DNA from 2 places in the Stenotrophomonas sp. Steno-Z1 genome. Region 1 is predicted to be linked to the other one. Evidence: riboswitches for the same ligand, from Rfam matches in the RefSeq annotation. Region 1 holds a riboswitch; the other holds the start of a gene.
The links. A riboswitch is a leader RNA that binds a small molecule or an ion and turns the genes downstream of it on or off. The one in region 1 is predicted to bind glycine.
Positions count from the first base shown of each region.

Region 1 (7,343 bases):
CGAGCGCGACCTCCAGCGAGAACTGCAGGGTGATCACCGAGGCGCCGCCCGAGCTGGTGGAGGACATCTGCTTCAGCCCGGGAATCTGCCCGAGCTGGCGCTCCAGCGGCGCGGTCACTGCGCTGGTGGTTACCCCCGGGCTGGCGCCGGGGTACAGCGTGGTGACCTGGATGATCGGGTAGTCCACCTGCGGCAGCGCCGCCACCGGCAGCAGCCGGTAGGCCATCGCGCCGGACAGCAGCAGTGCCACCATCAGCAGCGTGGTGGCCACCGGGCGCTCGATGAAGACGCGCGACAGGTTCATGCGCCGGTCCGCGGCGGATCCTGGCTGACCACCTCCACCTTGGCGCCTTCGCGCAGGCCGTCGATGCCTTCCACCACCACCCGCTCGCCGGCCTTGAGGCCGTCGCGTACCGACACGCGCTCGCCATCGGCCGGGCCCAGCACCACGTTGCGCAGGTGCGAGGTGTTGTCCGGGGCAATCACGTACACATAGCTGCCCTTGCTGCCGAACTGCACGGCGGCATTGGGGATCACCACCGCATCGCTGCTGCTGACCTGCAGGCGGATGTTGACGAACTGGTTGGGGAACAGCGCCTCGTCGGCGTTGGCGAACTGCGCGCGCAGCTTCAGCGTGCCGGTGGCGGTATCGATGCGGTTGTCCAGGCTGGCGAGCACGCCGTCGCCCAGCGCCGTGCGCTCCTCGCGGTCCCATGCTTCCACGGTGAGGTCGGGCGTGGCGCGCACGGCCGCCACCACGGCCGGCAGGTCCGGCTCGGGCACGGTGAACAGCACGCTGATCGGCGTGGTCTGGGTGATGGTGGCCAACGGTTCGCTGTCGCTGCTGCGCACCAGGTTGCCCACGTCCACGTTGCGCAGGCCCATGCGCCCGGCCACCGGCGCGGTGATGCGGGTGTACTGCAGCTGCAGGCGGGCTTCATCCACCGCGGCCTGGTCGGTCTGGCGCCGGCCCTGCAGCTGGCGCACCTTGCTCTGCTGGTCGCTCAGGTCCTGCGCGGAGACGAAGTGCCTGGCCTGCAGTTCGCTGTAACGGTTGAGCTGGGTCTGCGCGTTGTCCAGTTCGGCCAGGTTCTGCTGCTGGGTGCCCAGCGCACGCGCCAGCGCCACCTGGTACGGGCGCGGGTCGATCTCGGCAATCAGGTCGCCGGCCTTGACGTGTTCACCCTCGCGGAAGGACAGCCGCAGCAGCTCGCCATCCACGCGACTGCGCAGGCTCACCGTGTGCAACGGGGTGACCGTGCCCAGTGCCTTCAGGCGCACCACCAGGTCGTCGCGCACCACCGTGGCCACGCGCACCGGGGTGGCGTTGGCGGCAGGCGCGGGATCGGCGGCGGGGGCGGGCGACAGGGCCCGCCAGGCGATCACGGCGGCGGCCAGCACGGCCAGGACCAACAGCGGTTTCAACAGACGGCGGCGCGGCGGCGAAGCAGACATGGGCATCCTGCGCGCAAGCCCAACAGCCGGCGCGTCCATGGTGTACCGGCCCGTGGGGGCAGGTGAGGCGAAATGGGGGTTGTCTGGCGGGGCCGCTGGTCGAATGCCGCAGCGTGGCTGGATGCCGTCCCGGGAGGGGCGGGGGCGCCATGGTACCGCGAGAGGCCCGTTGCGTTCACATGACCTTGGTCATGGAAGAGTGCATTGAACGTGCCGTTCAATGCACCTCGTCGCGGTACACGAACTTCGGCATTTCCCACTTGAAGTGGATCGCCAGCAGGCGCAGCAGGAAGCCACCGCCCAGGCACCACAGCGTGGCCGCGTTGAGCGATACGCCCAGCTCCAGCAGGCCCAGGTACGCCGCACCGGTGAACAGCGTGATCACCGCATACAGTTCCTTCTGGAAGATCAGCGGCACCTCATTGCACAGCACATCGCGCAGCACGCCGCCGAAGGCGCCGGTCAACATGCCCGCGATCAGCACGATCGGCGCGGCGTGGCCGGCATCGCGCGCCACCGCACAGCCGATCAGGGTGAAACAGATCAGCCCCAGTCCATCCAATACCAGGAACGTGCGGCGGAAGTGGTGCATCCAGCGCGCCACCCAGGTGGCGATCAAGGCCGCGCAGATGGTGAACCCCAAGTACTCCGGGTGCTTCACCCAGCCCAGCGGGTAGTGGCCCAGCACGATGTCGCGCAGCGAGCCTCCGCCCAGTGCGGTGACGCAGGCGATGATGACCACGCCGAACAGGTCCATGCGTCGGCGCCCGGCGGAGAGCGCGCCGGTCATGGCTTCGGCGGAGATGGCGATGAGGTAGATCAGGGAGAGCAGCATGGGAGAGCATCCGGACGCGTCAGGCGGGGGACGGCAACACGCACCCGGCACGCCAGCGCAGGGCACTGGCGTGGGGTGGGGAAACCGTTGCCGCTCCCGCTGTCCTTTTGCCTGAGAGTTCAGTGGCCAAGGCCACGTGCCCCTTCGGCGGGTCATTGAAGACCTCTCTCCAGATCGGCGTACTGCATGCATGGTTGGTGGCGTATCGAGCCACCGGCCTGAGCGATTATGGGAGCCTGCGCCTTCGGCGGGTGCCAGCGTGGCACCTCTCTCCTGCATCCGGGGCGGATTCTAGCAGCCAGCGGCCGCGCCCCGGTGGATAATCCCGGTATGCCCGCTGAACCCGCCCCCTGGTACGTCTACCTGCTGGAATGCCGCAATGGCAGCTACTACGCCGGCATCAGCAACGACGTGGACGCGCGCTTCCAGGCCCACCTGGCCGGCAAGGGGGCCAGGTACACGCGCGCCAACCCGCCGCTGAAGCTGCTGGCCATGCGCGCCTATCCGGACCGGGCGGCCGCCTCCCGGGCCGAATGGCAGCTCAAGCGCCAGCCACGCGCGCGCAAACTGGCCTGGTTGCAGGCGGCAGACACCTCGTCCTGAGGGTGCGTCGGTACTGGTTGGGGGCTGCGAGGTAGGCCACAATCGGCCACCACGCGGAGGGAACCGGGATGTTCGATCTCCATCGCAGACGGCTTGCCTGGCTGCGCGCGGCCATGTCCCGCCCACCGGCCCTGCGCCGGTCGCCGGGCCGGGACGACGCGCCACCCGCAGCGACGGCGGCGTACTCGCCAGCGCTGCGTCACGGCGAGAGCGGCACCGCCGACGCATTCCGCGCCAGGCTCGCCGCCGATGCCGTGGAGCGCGCGCGCATTCGCCTCGATCCCACCCACGTGCCAGTCGAACTCCGGGGCATCATGCCGCTGGCCGAGTACTGGGGCATCTGCGACGACGCCATCCGCGAAGGGATGCAGGACGCGGAAAGCCAGGCGAGCAAGGAGGCGATGGCCGACGCGGTGAAACTGCACAACGCGACGATCACCGCCTGGCTGGACCGCCGGCCGGTGGGCGGGCTGATGAGCGACGAAGCCGCCGCCTTCACCTACCTGCAGCTGGGCCTGACCGAACTGGCGCTGTTCCGCGAGGACTGAGCTGCTCCACCTACCCGAGGGACACCCTGCGATGACCCCGCTTGCCCTGCTGCTCGCCGTTGCCGGCGCTACGAACCCTGCCGCCCCCGTCATCGATCCCGGCACGCGTGCCGCGATTGAAGCCACCTGCCTGGACTACGTGGACGGCCAGCTCGAGGGTGACCCGGCCCGCGTGGCGCGCTCGCTGCACCCGGACCTGGCCAAGCGCGCGATCCTCGGCGATACCCCGGATGAGCGCCTCGGCCTGCGCCGGATGTCGAAGGAGGAGCTGGTTGAACTCACCCGGCAGGGCGCGTTGAAAACCCCCAAGGACCAGTGGAACCGCCGCTGCACGCTGCTCGACGTTACCGGCAACGCCGCCTCGGTGCGGCTGGAAACGCCGTGGTTCGTGGACTACTTCCACATGGGCCGGTTCGGCGAGCGCTGGGTCATCGTCAATGCGCTGTGGTACAGCAAGCCCAAGGCAACAGCCAAGTGACGACGACGCACCCCGCCACTGAGTCGGGGTATCGATTCGGGCCAAACGAGCTCGATGCCGTGCTGCAGACGCGGCCGGAGGTGCGCTACGACTACTTCGTCAAACGCGTGGCCGATGGGAAAGGAGTCTGGGGTCTGCGCAATGCCGAGGGCTGGGACGACGCCCGCGCGGCGCCCCATGCAGCGGCGCCGCAGCGCTAGCGGGGTGGTGTCGTGTCAGCTTCCACCTGTGGGGCCGGCGCTCGTGCGCGCCGGTCCTCCCGGTCATCCCCGAAAATGATCCGCGCGCTGCGCTGGTAGCTCCAGTACGCCACCGCCCAGTTGAGCAGCACCACGATGCGGTTGCGGAAACCGATCAGGAAGAACACGTGCGCGGCCAGCCAGAACCACCAGGCCAGCACGCCGGACAGCTGCAGCTTGCCCAGGTGCACGATGGCCGCCATGCGCCCGATCGTGGCCAGGTTGCCGAAATCCTGGTACTTGAACGGGCCCGGCGCCGGTTTGTTTTCCAGCCGCGCACGGATGATCGCGGCCACGTGCTTGCCCATCTGCTTGGCGGCCGGGGCCACCCCCGGCACCGGCTTGCCGTCGGCCTGGCTGAGCGCGGCCAGGTCACCGGCGACGAAGACGTCCGGGTAGCCCTCCAGGGTCAGGTCCGGCTGCACCGGCACGCGGCCGGCGCGGTCCAGCGGCACCTCCAGCGTGCGTGCCAACGGCGAGGCCGCGACACCGGCGGCCCACACCACGGTGCGCGCCGGAACGAACTGGTTGCCCAGCTGGAAGCCGTCGCCGTTGATGTCGCTGACCGGCGTGCCGGTGAGCACTTCCACGCCCAGCTTTTCCAGCTGGCGGCGTGCCTTCAGCGAGAGCACCTCCGGGAAGGTGGACAGCACGCGGGGGCCCGCTTCCACCAGGCGCACCTTGGCGCTGGCCGGGTCGATATGGCGGAACTCGTTGCGCAGGGTGTGGCGGGCGATCTCGGCCAGGGTGCCGGCCAGCTCCACGCCGGTGGGGCCACCCCCCACCACGGCGAAGCTCAGCCATGCCGCCTTGCGTGCGGGGTCCGGTTCGGCTTCGGCGCGCTCGAAGGCCAGCAGCAGTTTGCGGCGCAGCGCGATCGCATCGTCCAGGGTCTTCAGGCCGGGCGCATCGGCGGCCCATTCGTCGTGGCCGAAGTAGGCGTGGGTGGCGCCGGTGCACAGCATCAAGGTGTCATAGCCAAGCTGGCTGCCGTCGGCCAGGGTGATCTGGCGGGCGTGTTTGTCGATCGACGTCACTTCGCCGAGGCGCACTTCCACGTTGCGCTGCTCGCCGAGGATGTGGCGCAGCGGTGCGGCGATATCCGGCGCTGACAGGCCGGCGGTGGCGACCTGGTACAGCAGCGGTTGGAACAGGTGGTGGTTGCGGCGATCCACCAGGGTGATGCGGACAGGCGCGTTGGCCAGGGCGCGGGTGGCCCAAAGGCCGGCGAAACCACCACCGATGATGACCAAGTGGGGCAGGGGATCGCGGGTCATGCAAGGACTCCTTGGCGGGGGCCGGCCGTCCGGCCCCATGGGTTCATGGTCGACGCGACCTATCGTCGCACGTGAAGCAGGGTATTCACGCCGATGACAGATACTGGGTTCAGGGGCCATCGCGCTTGCCGGTGGCCGTGTCCATTCGCTGTGGAGGCCGACATGACCGAACCGGAAAAGCGCATCGCCCTGTTGATCGATGCCGACAACGCACCCTCGTCCAAGATCGACGTGGTGCTGGCCGAAGTGGCCCGCTACGGCGTGGCCAACGTGCGCCGTGCCTACGGCAACTGGAAGAGCCCGCGGCTGAAAGGCTGGGAGTCGGTGCTGCACGAGTACGCGATCCGCCCCATCCAGCAGTTCGCCTACAGCCGTGGCAAGAATGCCTCGGACATGGCGATGGTGATCGATGCGATGGACATGCTCTACGCACGCAGCCTGGATGGCTTTGCGATTGTCTCCAGCGATGCCGACTTCACCCCGCTGGTGATGCGCCTGCTCACCGATGGGGTCAAGGTGTACGGGTTTGGCGAGAAGAAAACCCCGGAGCCGTTCGTCAACGCCTGCTCCAAGTTCACCTACCTCGAAGCGCTGGGCCAGGGCCACGCCACCGACCCGGAGGTGGAGCAGGACAACGAGGAAACCCGACCGCGCAAGAGTGGCCCGGAGCTGCGCAGCGACACCCGGCTGGTGCAGATGCTGCGCCGTGCGGTGACCTCGGCCGAAGCCGAGGATGGCTGGTCGCACCTGGGGCCGGTCGGCAGCCAGATCGGCAACCAGGCCTCGTTCGATTCGCGCAATTACGGGTACGGCAAGCTCAGCGAACTGCTGGCGGCGACCGGGTTGTTCGAGATGAAGAAGGACGGCAAGTCCACCTACGTGCGCGCGCTGCCCAGGAAGAGCGCCGGCAAGCCGGCCAAGTGAGGCCGGCAGGGCCCGCGGACGGGCACCGCGCGGGGTGCGGCGTGGATCCGGCTACAGCGTCCGCGCGTCGGCCTGCTGGTAGCCGTCGATGACGCCGCGACCAAAGTCCTGCAGCGTTCCGAACGCCATCAGGAGCAGCGCGGCGGCCAGCATCAGGTTGCGGTGGTTGCGGCGATAGCCCACCACCAGCAGCACCAGGCCTACGCACATCAGGCTGATTTCGAGGATCTGCGCGAACATTCCATTTCATCCATGAGGTGACGGCCACGCCGCCGATCGGCGTATCGTAGCCGCACCGCGTGGCCCGCTGCCACGCTCATTACGACAGAGATACCCACCATGCTGAAGATCTGGGGCCGCCACAATTCGAGCAACGTGCGCAAGGTGCTGTGGTGTGCCGAGGAGATCGGCGTGCCGTACGAGTCGATCCAGGTCGGCGGTGCGTTTGGCGGCACCCAGTCGCCGGACTACCGCGCGATGAATCCCAACGGGCTGGTGCCGGTGATCGAAGACCACGGCCTGCCCTTGTGGGAGTCCAACACCATCGTGCGCTATCTGTCGGCACGCTATGCGCTGGGCACGCTGTACCCGGAAGACGTGGTGGCGCGTGCGCAGTCGGAGAAGTGGATGGACTGGACCACCTCGACCTTTGCCGGCACCTTCCGCGACCTGTTCTGGGGCACGCTGCGCACGGCGCCGGCCGATCGCGACGAAGCCCGCATCGCCGCCGCGCTGGTCCGCTCGGGCGAGCTGCTGGCGATGGCCGACGAGGCGCTGTCGCGGCAGCCGTGGTTGTCCGGCGACGACTTCGCCATGGGCGACATCCCGCTGGGCGCCTTCATCTACGCGTGGTTTGAAATGCCGATCCAGCGCCCGCAGCTGCCGCACCTGGCCGCCTGGTACGAACGCCTCAAACAGCGCCCGGCCTACCAGCGCGCCGTGATGACCGCACTGACCTGAGGCACCCTGCCGAGGGCGCGGCGG
Region 1 covers NZ_JBWJPB010000004.1:107,021-114,363, reverse strand. Annotated here, with positions in the region: gene AC06FD_RS12985 (MdtB/MuxB family multidrug efflux RND transporter permease subunit) at 1-304, opposite strand, end outside; gene AC06FD_RS12980 (MdtA/MuxA family multidrug efflux RND transporter periplasmic adaptor subunit) at 301-1,455, opposite strand; gene AC06FD_RS12975 (trimeric intracellular cation channel family protein) at 1,673-2,290, opposite strand; glycine riboswitch at 2,382-2,473, opposite strand; glycine riboswitch at 2,482-2,576, opposite strand; gene AC06FD_RS12970 (GIY-YIG nuclease family protein) at 2,621-2,893, shown strand; gene AC06FD_RS12965 (hypothetical protein) at 3,007-3,441, shown strand; gene AC06FD_RS12960 (nuclear transport factor 2 family protein) at 3,473-3,919, shown strand; gene AC06FD_RS12955 (hypothetical protein) at 3,979-4,119, shown strand; gene AC06FD_RS12950 (NAD(P)/FAD-dependent oxidoreductase) at 4,116-5,435, opposite strand; gene AC06FD_RS12945 (NYN domain-containing protein) at 5,598-6,359, shown strand; gene AC06FD_RS12940 (hypothetical protein) at 6,411-6,599, opposite strand; gene AC06FD_RS12935 (glutathione S-transferase family protein) at 6,699-7,319, shown strand.

Region 2 (7,343 bases), on a different contig from region 1:
TGATTGCGCTGCTGTCGGCGCTCAACGCCAACCTGTATGGCGCCTCGCGCATGATGTACTCGCTGGCCCAGCGCCAGGAAGCGCCGGCGGTGCTGGGCTGGGCCGACCCGCGCCAGGTGCCGATCATCGCGGTCCTGGCCAGCGTACTGTTCGGCTTTGCCGCCACCGTGATGGAGCTGCTGTTCCCGGACAGGGTGCTGCCGGTGCTGCTCAACATCGTCGGTTCCACCTGCCTGCTGGTGTGGACGATCTCGCTGCTGTCCCAGCTGATCCTGCGCCACCGCGCCAACCGCGACGGCACCCGCCTGCCGTTCCGGATGGCCGGCTACCCGTACCTCACCTTGATCGGCCTGGGCGTGCTCGCGCTGATCTTCGGCCTGCTGCTCTCCGAATCGCACACCCGCCTGCAGTTCCTGTCGATGGCCGCGCTCACCGCGGTGATCGCGATCAGCAGCGAAATCGCCCGACGCGTGCGCCGAAAGAACGGCGAGGCCTGACGCACCAGCCCCGCCCATGGCTCGTGGCTCGTGGCGTCCCACGGTGGATCCACGCCAATGACCGCGACGTAAAAACCGTAGATCCACGCCATGCGTGGATGCGGCCCCAGCAATGGCCCGCGACGTAAAAACACCGTAGATCCACGCCATGCGTGGATACCGCGCGCCAATGGCCCCGACGGAAAAACCCCGTAGATCCACGCCATGCGTGGATACCGCGCGCCAATGGCCCCCGACGGAAAAACCCCGTAGATCCACGCCATGCGTGGATACCGCGCGCAGCGCGGCAAAGCCCACCGAAGCCGCGCGACCACGGCGCAACCAAACCGCCCGACTTTCACCCCCAGCCGAAGAAGACCGTCCCCGGGTTCATGACGCCGGAACGGAGAGCATCCACGCATGGCGTGGATCTACGATTGGATCCGCATACATACCGCCCGGCCAAAATCCCATGACGTTCCACCGTAGATCCACGCCATGCGTGGATACCGCGCGCAGCGCGGCAAAGCCAGCCGAAGCCGCGCGACCACGGCGCAACCAACCCGTCCGACGTTCAACCCCGGCCGAAGAAGACCGTCCGGGTTCATGGCGCCGGAACGGAGAGCATCCACGCATGGCGTGAATCTACGATTGATCCGCGTCCATACGGCCCCGCCAATGACCCGCGACGTTCCACCGTAGATCCACGCCATGCGTGGATACCGCGCGAAGCGCGGCAACGCCCGCCGACGCCCAGCGACCACGGCGCAACCAGACCGTCCGACGTTCACCCCAGGCCGAAGAAGACCGTCCGGGTTCATGGCGCCGGAACGAAGAGCATCCACGCATGGCGTGGATCTACGATTGATCCGCGTGCACACCGCCCGGCCAAAACCCCATGACGTTCCACCGTAGATCCACGCCATGCGTGGATACCGCGCGCAGCGCGGCAAAGCCAGCCGAAGCCGCGCGACCACGGCGCAACCAAACCGTCCGACGTTCAACCCCGGCCGAAGAAGACCGTCCGGGTTCATGGCGCCGGAACGGAGAGCATCCACGCATGGCGTGGATCTACGATTGATCCGCGTCCATACGGCCCCGCCAATGACCCGCGACGTTCCACCGTAGATCCACGCCATGCGTGGATACCGCGCGAAGCGCGGCAACGCCCAGCGACCACGGCGCAACCAGACCGCCCGACGTTCACCCCCAGCCGAAGAAGACCGCCCGGGTTCATGGCGCCGGAACGAAGAGCATCCACGCATGGCGTGGATCATGATCGATCTGTGTGGATACCGCCCGAACAATGACCCGCGACGTAAAAACACCGTAGATCCACGCCATGCGTGGATACCGCGCGCAGCGCGGCAAACCCCCTCCGCAGCACACGACCCACGCACCGCCCCGCAACAAAAAAACGGCCCGCTTGCGCGGGCCGTCCTTCGTTGCAGCCGGGCGGGGTGGCTCAGACCTCCACGCCCTCGTCTTCCTTGTACGCATCCACCGGGATGCACGCACACATCACGTTCTTGTCGCCGTACACGTTGTCCACGCGCGCCACCGGCGGCCAGTACTTCTGCTGGCGCAGGCTCGCCAGCGGGAAGGCCGCCAGCTCGCGCGGGTAGGCGTGCGCCCACTCGCTGGCCGACACCGCGGTGGCGGTGTGCGGGGCGTGCTTGAGCGGGTTGTCCTCGCGGTCCAGGCGGCCGTCCTCGATCGCGGCAATCTCTTCGCGGATCTGGATCATCGCGTTGATGAAGCGGTCCAGCTCGTGCAGCGATTCGCTCTCGGTCGGTTCCACCATCAGCGTGCCGGCGACCGGGAAGCTCAGGGTCGGGGCATGGAAGCCGAAATCGATCAGGCGCTTGGCCACGTCCTCGGCGCCGATGCCGGAGGTCTTCTCCAGCGGTCGCACGTCCAGGATGCACTCGTGCGCCACCAGCCCGTTGCGGCCGGTGTACAGGGTCTTGAAGTGCGGGGCCAGGCGCTTGGCGATGTAGTTGGCGTTGAGCAGCGCGACCTGGGTCGCCTTGCGCAGGCCGGCGGTGCCCATCAGGGTGATGTACATCCAGCTGATCGGCAGGATCGAGGCGCTGCCGAAGCTGGCCGCGCTGACCATGCCGACATCGCCTTCGCCGCCCAGCACCTTGGGCAGGAACGGGGCGAGGTGCGACTTGACCGCACACGGGCCGACGCCCGGGCCGCCGCCGCCGTGCGGGATGCAGAAGGTCTTGTGCAGGTTCAGGTGCGACACGTCCGAGCCCCACTTGCCGGGCTTGGCCACGCCGACCAGGGCGTTCATGTTGGCGCCGTCGGTGTACACCTGGCCACCGTGCTTGTGCACGATCTCGCAGATGTCCACCACCTCTTCCTCGAACACGCCGTGCGTGGACGGGTAGGTGATCATCAGCGCGGCCAGGCGGTCGCTGTACTTCTCCGCATTGACGCGGATGTCATCCAGGTCGACGTTGCCGTTGGCATCGGTCTTGGTCACCACGACCTTCATGCCGCACATCTGCGCCGAGGCCGGGTTGGTGCCGTGCGCCGAATCCGGAATCAGGCAGACATCGCGGTGGCCTTCGCCGCGCGAGCGGTGATAGGCGCGGATCGCCAGCAGGCCGGCGTACTCGCCCTGCGCGCCGGAGTTCGGCTGCAGGCTCACAGCGTCATAGCCGGTGCACTCCACCAGCATCGCTTCCAGCCCGTCGATCAGTTCCTTGTAGCCGGTGGCCTGGTCGGCCGGGGCCAGCGGGTGGATGTTGGCGAACTCCGGCCAGGTCACCGGGATCATCTCGGCGGTGGCGTTGAGCTTCATGGTGCAGCTGCCCAGCGGGATCATGGTGCGATCCATCGCCAGGTCCTTGTCCGCCAGCGAACGCAGGTAACGCAGCAGTTCGTGCTCGCTGTGGTGGGTGTTGAACACCGGGTGGGTCAGGAAGGCGCTGGTGCGCACCAGGCCGGCCGGCAGTGCATCGGCGGTGGCCGCATCGAGCGCCTCCACATCGACGCTGGCACCGAACAGCTCGCCCAGCGCGATGATGTCGGCGCGGGTGGCGGTTTCATCCAGGCTGATGCCGACCGCGTCGCTGTCGATCGCGCGCAGGTTGATGCGCGCGGCCGCGGCCTTGGCGTGGATCGCCTTGGCGTCGATGCCCTTGACGTGCAGGGTGTCGAAGAAGTGCTCGCCCACGTTGACGCCGGCGCCGCGCAGTGCCGCGGCCAGGATCGCGGCCAGGCGATGGGTGCGGCGGGCGATGCGGGTCAGGCCGTCCGGGCCGTGGTAAACGGCATACATCGAGGCCATCACCGCCAGCAGCACCTGCGCGGTGCAGATGTTGGAGGTGGCCTTCTCGCGACGGATGTGCTGCTCGCGCGTCTGCAGGGTGAGGCGGTAGGCAGGATTGCCCTGCGCATCCACCGACACGCCGATCAGGCGGCCCGGCATCGAGCGCTTGTAGGCGTCGCGGCAGGCCATGAAGGCGGCATGTGGGCCGCCGAAACCGAACGGCACGCCGAAACGCTGCGAGTTGCCGACCACGATGTCCGCGCCCCATTCGCCGGGCGCGGCGATCAGGGTCAGGGCGAGCAGATCGGTGGCCACGGCCACCAGGCCGCCACGCGCGTGCACGGCGTCGGCCAGTGCCTTGTAGTCGCCGATATGGCCGAAGGTGTCCGGGTACTGCAGCAGAACGCCGTAGGCTTCGGCGTCCATCGCCTCGGCCGGGGTGCCCACGCGCAGCACGATGCCGAGCGGTTCCGCGCGGGTGCGCAGCAGTTCCAGCGTCTGCGGGTGCACGGCGTCGTGCACGAAGAAGGTGTCGGACTTGCTCTTGGCCGAGCGCTTGGCCAGGGTCATCGCTTCGGCGGCGGCGGTGGCTTCATCCAGCAGCGAGGCGTTGGCGATCTCCATGCCGGTCAGATCGGCGCACAGGGTCTGGAAGTTGATCAGCGCTTCCATGCGGCCCTGCGAAATCTCGGCCTGGTACGGGGTGTAGGCGGTGTACCACGCCGGGTTCTCCAGCACGTTGCGCAGGATGACGTTCGGGGTGAGCGTGCCGTAGTAGCCCTGGCCGATGAAGGTGCGGAACACCTGGTTCTTGTCGGCGATGGCGCGGATCTTGGCCAGCGCCTGCACTTCGGTCAGCGACTCGGGCAGGTCCAGCGGTGCCGGCGACTTGATCCCGGCCGGGACGATCGCATCGGTCAGCGCGTCCAGCGAGCCGTGGCCGACCACGTCGAGCATCTGCGCGATTTCGGCGTCGTTGGGGCCGATGTGGCGTTCGACGAACGCGTGGCTGTGTTCAAGCTCGCGCAGGGTAGGGGCACGCTGGGCGGAGGTATTCGGGGACATGGCTGGCATCTCGGAGAGTGGGCACGCACGTTCGGAAGGCGGCCGGGTCGAGGTGCTTCGCAGACGCGCGCGAACCACCGGACCTTGCGGTCTTCCTGGGTGCCCCTCTGTCCTTTTGCCTGAGAGTTTAAAAGCGCGCATCTGCGTGCTTCGTGCCCCTTCGGCGCCGGCAGTGGCCGGTCTCTCCAGAGTTTTGCTGCGGGTGGTATCGGGCCTGAGCGATTACGGGCGTTGCGCCTTCGGCAGCGGGTGTCCGCTTCTCCCACCATGGTGCCCGGCGATTATAGCCCAGCGTCCCCGCCGGCAACGGCCTTATGGCACATGAATGAGGGCCGCCGGAGCTGCGTCGATGGCCTTGTCGGCATGGTGCCGGGGCCGGCAAAGGCCTATGATGGCCGGATCCTCGTATTCATCTGGCGCCGCCCGTTCCGGGCTGGCGCCCGCCGTGCGTTCACGCATGGCCCAGACGGAAGACCGCATGACGCCCGCCTCGCCCTCGACCCGCCGCCTGGCCCTGCTGCTCGCAGGCCTGGCGATGTTCGGTCCGTTCTCCATCGACACCATTTTCCCGGCCTTCCTGCTGCTCGGCGAGCGCATGCAGGTCGACCAGGTGGCGGTGCAGCAGACCATCAGCGTGTACCTGCTGTTCTATGGCCTGATGAGCCTGGCCCACGGCCCGTTGTCCGATGCGTTCGGGCGCAGGCGGGTGATCATCGGTGGGCTGGTGCTGTTCATCGGTGCCTCGATCGGCTGCGCGCTGTCGCGCGACATGACCACGCTGCTGGTGTTCCGCGCCCTGCAGGGCGTCACCGCGGGGGTCGGGGTGATCGTCGGCCGCGCGGTGATCCGCGACCTCTACCACGGGGCCGACGCGCAGCGGCTGATGAGCCAGGTGTCGATGATCTTCGGCGTCGCCCCGGCGATCGCGCCGATCATCGGCGGCTGGATACTGCTCGGCGGCGGCGACTGGCCGCTGATCTTCTGGTTCCTGGTGCTGTTCGGCGTGGTCCTGCTGCTCGCCACCGGCAAGTGGCTGCCGGAAACCCACCCGGTGGAGGCGCGCACGCCGCTGTCGATGCGCGAACTGCTGCGCAGCTATGTGCGGATGGGCTCCAACCCGCGCCTGCTGCGCCTGGCCGCCGCCGGTGCATTCAATTTCTCCGGCATCTTCCTGTACATCGCCTCGGCGCCGGTGTTCGTGATGCAGCACCTCAAGCTGGGCGAGGGCGGCTTTGCGTGGCTGTTCATTCCCACCATTGGCGGCATGACGATGGGCTCGTTCCTGTCCGGTCGCATGGCCGGGCGCCTCACCGCGCAGCGCCAGATCGCGATCGGCTTCGGCCTGTGCGCGGTGTCGGCGCTGCTCAACCTGGGCTACGTGTTCTCGGTGCCGCAGATCATGCTGCCGTGGGCCGTGCTGCCGATCTTCCTCGGCGGCGTCGGCATGGCGCTGATCTTCCCGATCCTGGCGCTGGCGGTGCTGGACATGTACCCGCACCAGCGCGGGTTGGCCTCGTCGATGCAGATGTTCATCCAGTTGATGATCAACACCGTGGTGGCCGGCGTGGTCTCGCCGCTGCTCAGCGCCAGGCCGGTGCATCTGGCGCTGGGTTACGCCGGCTTCTTCGCCATCGGCGCCTCGTTCTGGTACTGGGAACGGCACCGCGAGCGGCGTCGCGACGTGCTCACCCCGATCGAGTAAGCCGTGTGCACGCCACGCGTGCGCGCCGTGCACGCGTGGCGAGGCCGGCATTGCCACGCCGCGGCACCGGCGTATCCTGTGCGCTCGCCAGCCAGTTCGTGTACCACGACAGCCAATACGCTCCCCTGCGGACCCCGTGTCCGCCGCACTCCAGGGTGATTGCATGGCTGCACAGCCGACCTACCGCCTGTTCGACGTCGCGCTCAAGCAGCGCACCGTCCTCTCCCCGTCGCTGACCCGCATGGTCTTTGCCGCGCCCGACGTGGCCAACATGAAGACCGAGGGGCCTGACCAGCGCATCAAGGTGTTTTTCCCGTTGCCCGGCCAGGAGGCGCCCGACGTGCCGCAGGGCGCGGACTGGTACGCCCGCTACCGCGCGCTCCCCGAGGGCGAGCGCGCGCCGATGCGCACCTACACCCTCCGTGCGCTGCGCCCCGAACTGGGCGAGGTGGACGTCGATTTCGTCCTGCACGGCGAGACCGGCCCCGCATCGCGCTGGGCCATGCACGCCCGCATCGGCGACCGCATCGGCCTGCTGGCGCCGGACGCGCAGGTGGCCGAAAGCAGCCAGGGCTGCGAATGGAAGCCGCCGGCCGGCGTGCGACGCGTCCTGCTGGTGGCCGACGACACCGCATTGCCGGCCGTGGCCGGGATCCTCGAGGCGCTGGCGCAGTGGCCGCATCCGCCGCAGGTGCAGGCGTTCCTGGAAGTGCAGCACGAGGCGGACGTGCTGCCGCTGGCGGCCCCGCTGGGGGCGCAGTTGTTCTGGCTGGTACGCGAGGGCGCCGCACACGGGCAGCGGCTGCAGGAGGCG
Region 2 covers NZ_JBWJPB010000001.1:429,182-436,524, forward strand. Annotated here, with positions in the region: gene AC06FD_RS01755 (amino acid permease) at 1-497, shown strand, start outside; gene gcvP (aminomethyl-transferring glycine dehydrogenase) at 1,942-4,836, opposite strand; glycine riboswitch at 4,925-5,026, opposite strand; gene AC06FD_RS01765 (multidrug effflux MFS transporter) at 5,306-6,529, shown strand; gene AC06FD_RS01770 (siderophore-interacting protein) at 6,693-7,343, shown strand, end outside.
Region 2: it holds a riboswitch for glycine, as region 1 does, so the genes downstream of both, gcvP (aminomethyl-transferring glycine dehydrogenase) here and AC06FD_RS12975 (trimeric intracellular cation channel family protein) in region 1, are expected to answer to the same signal.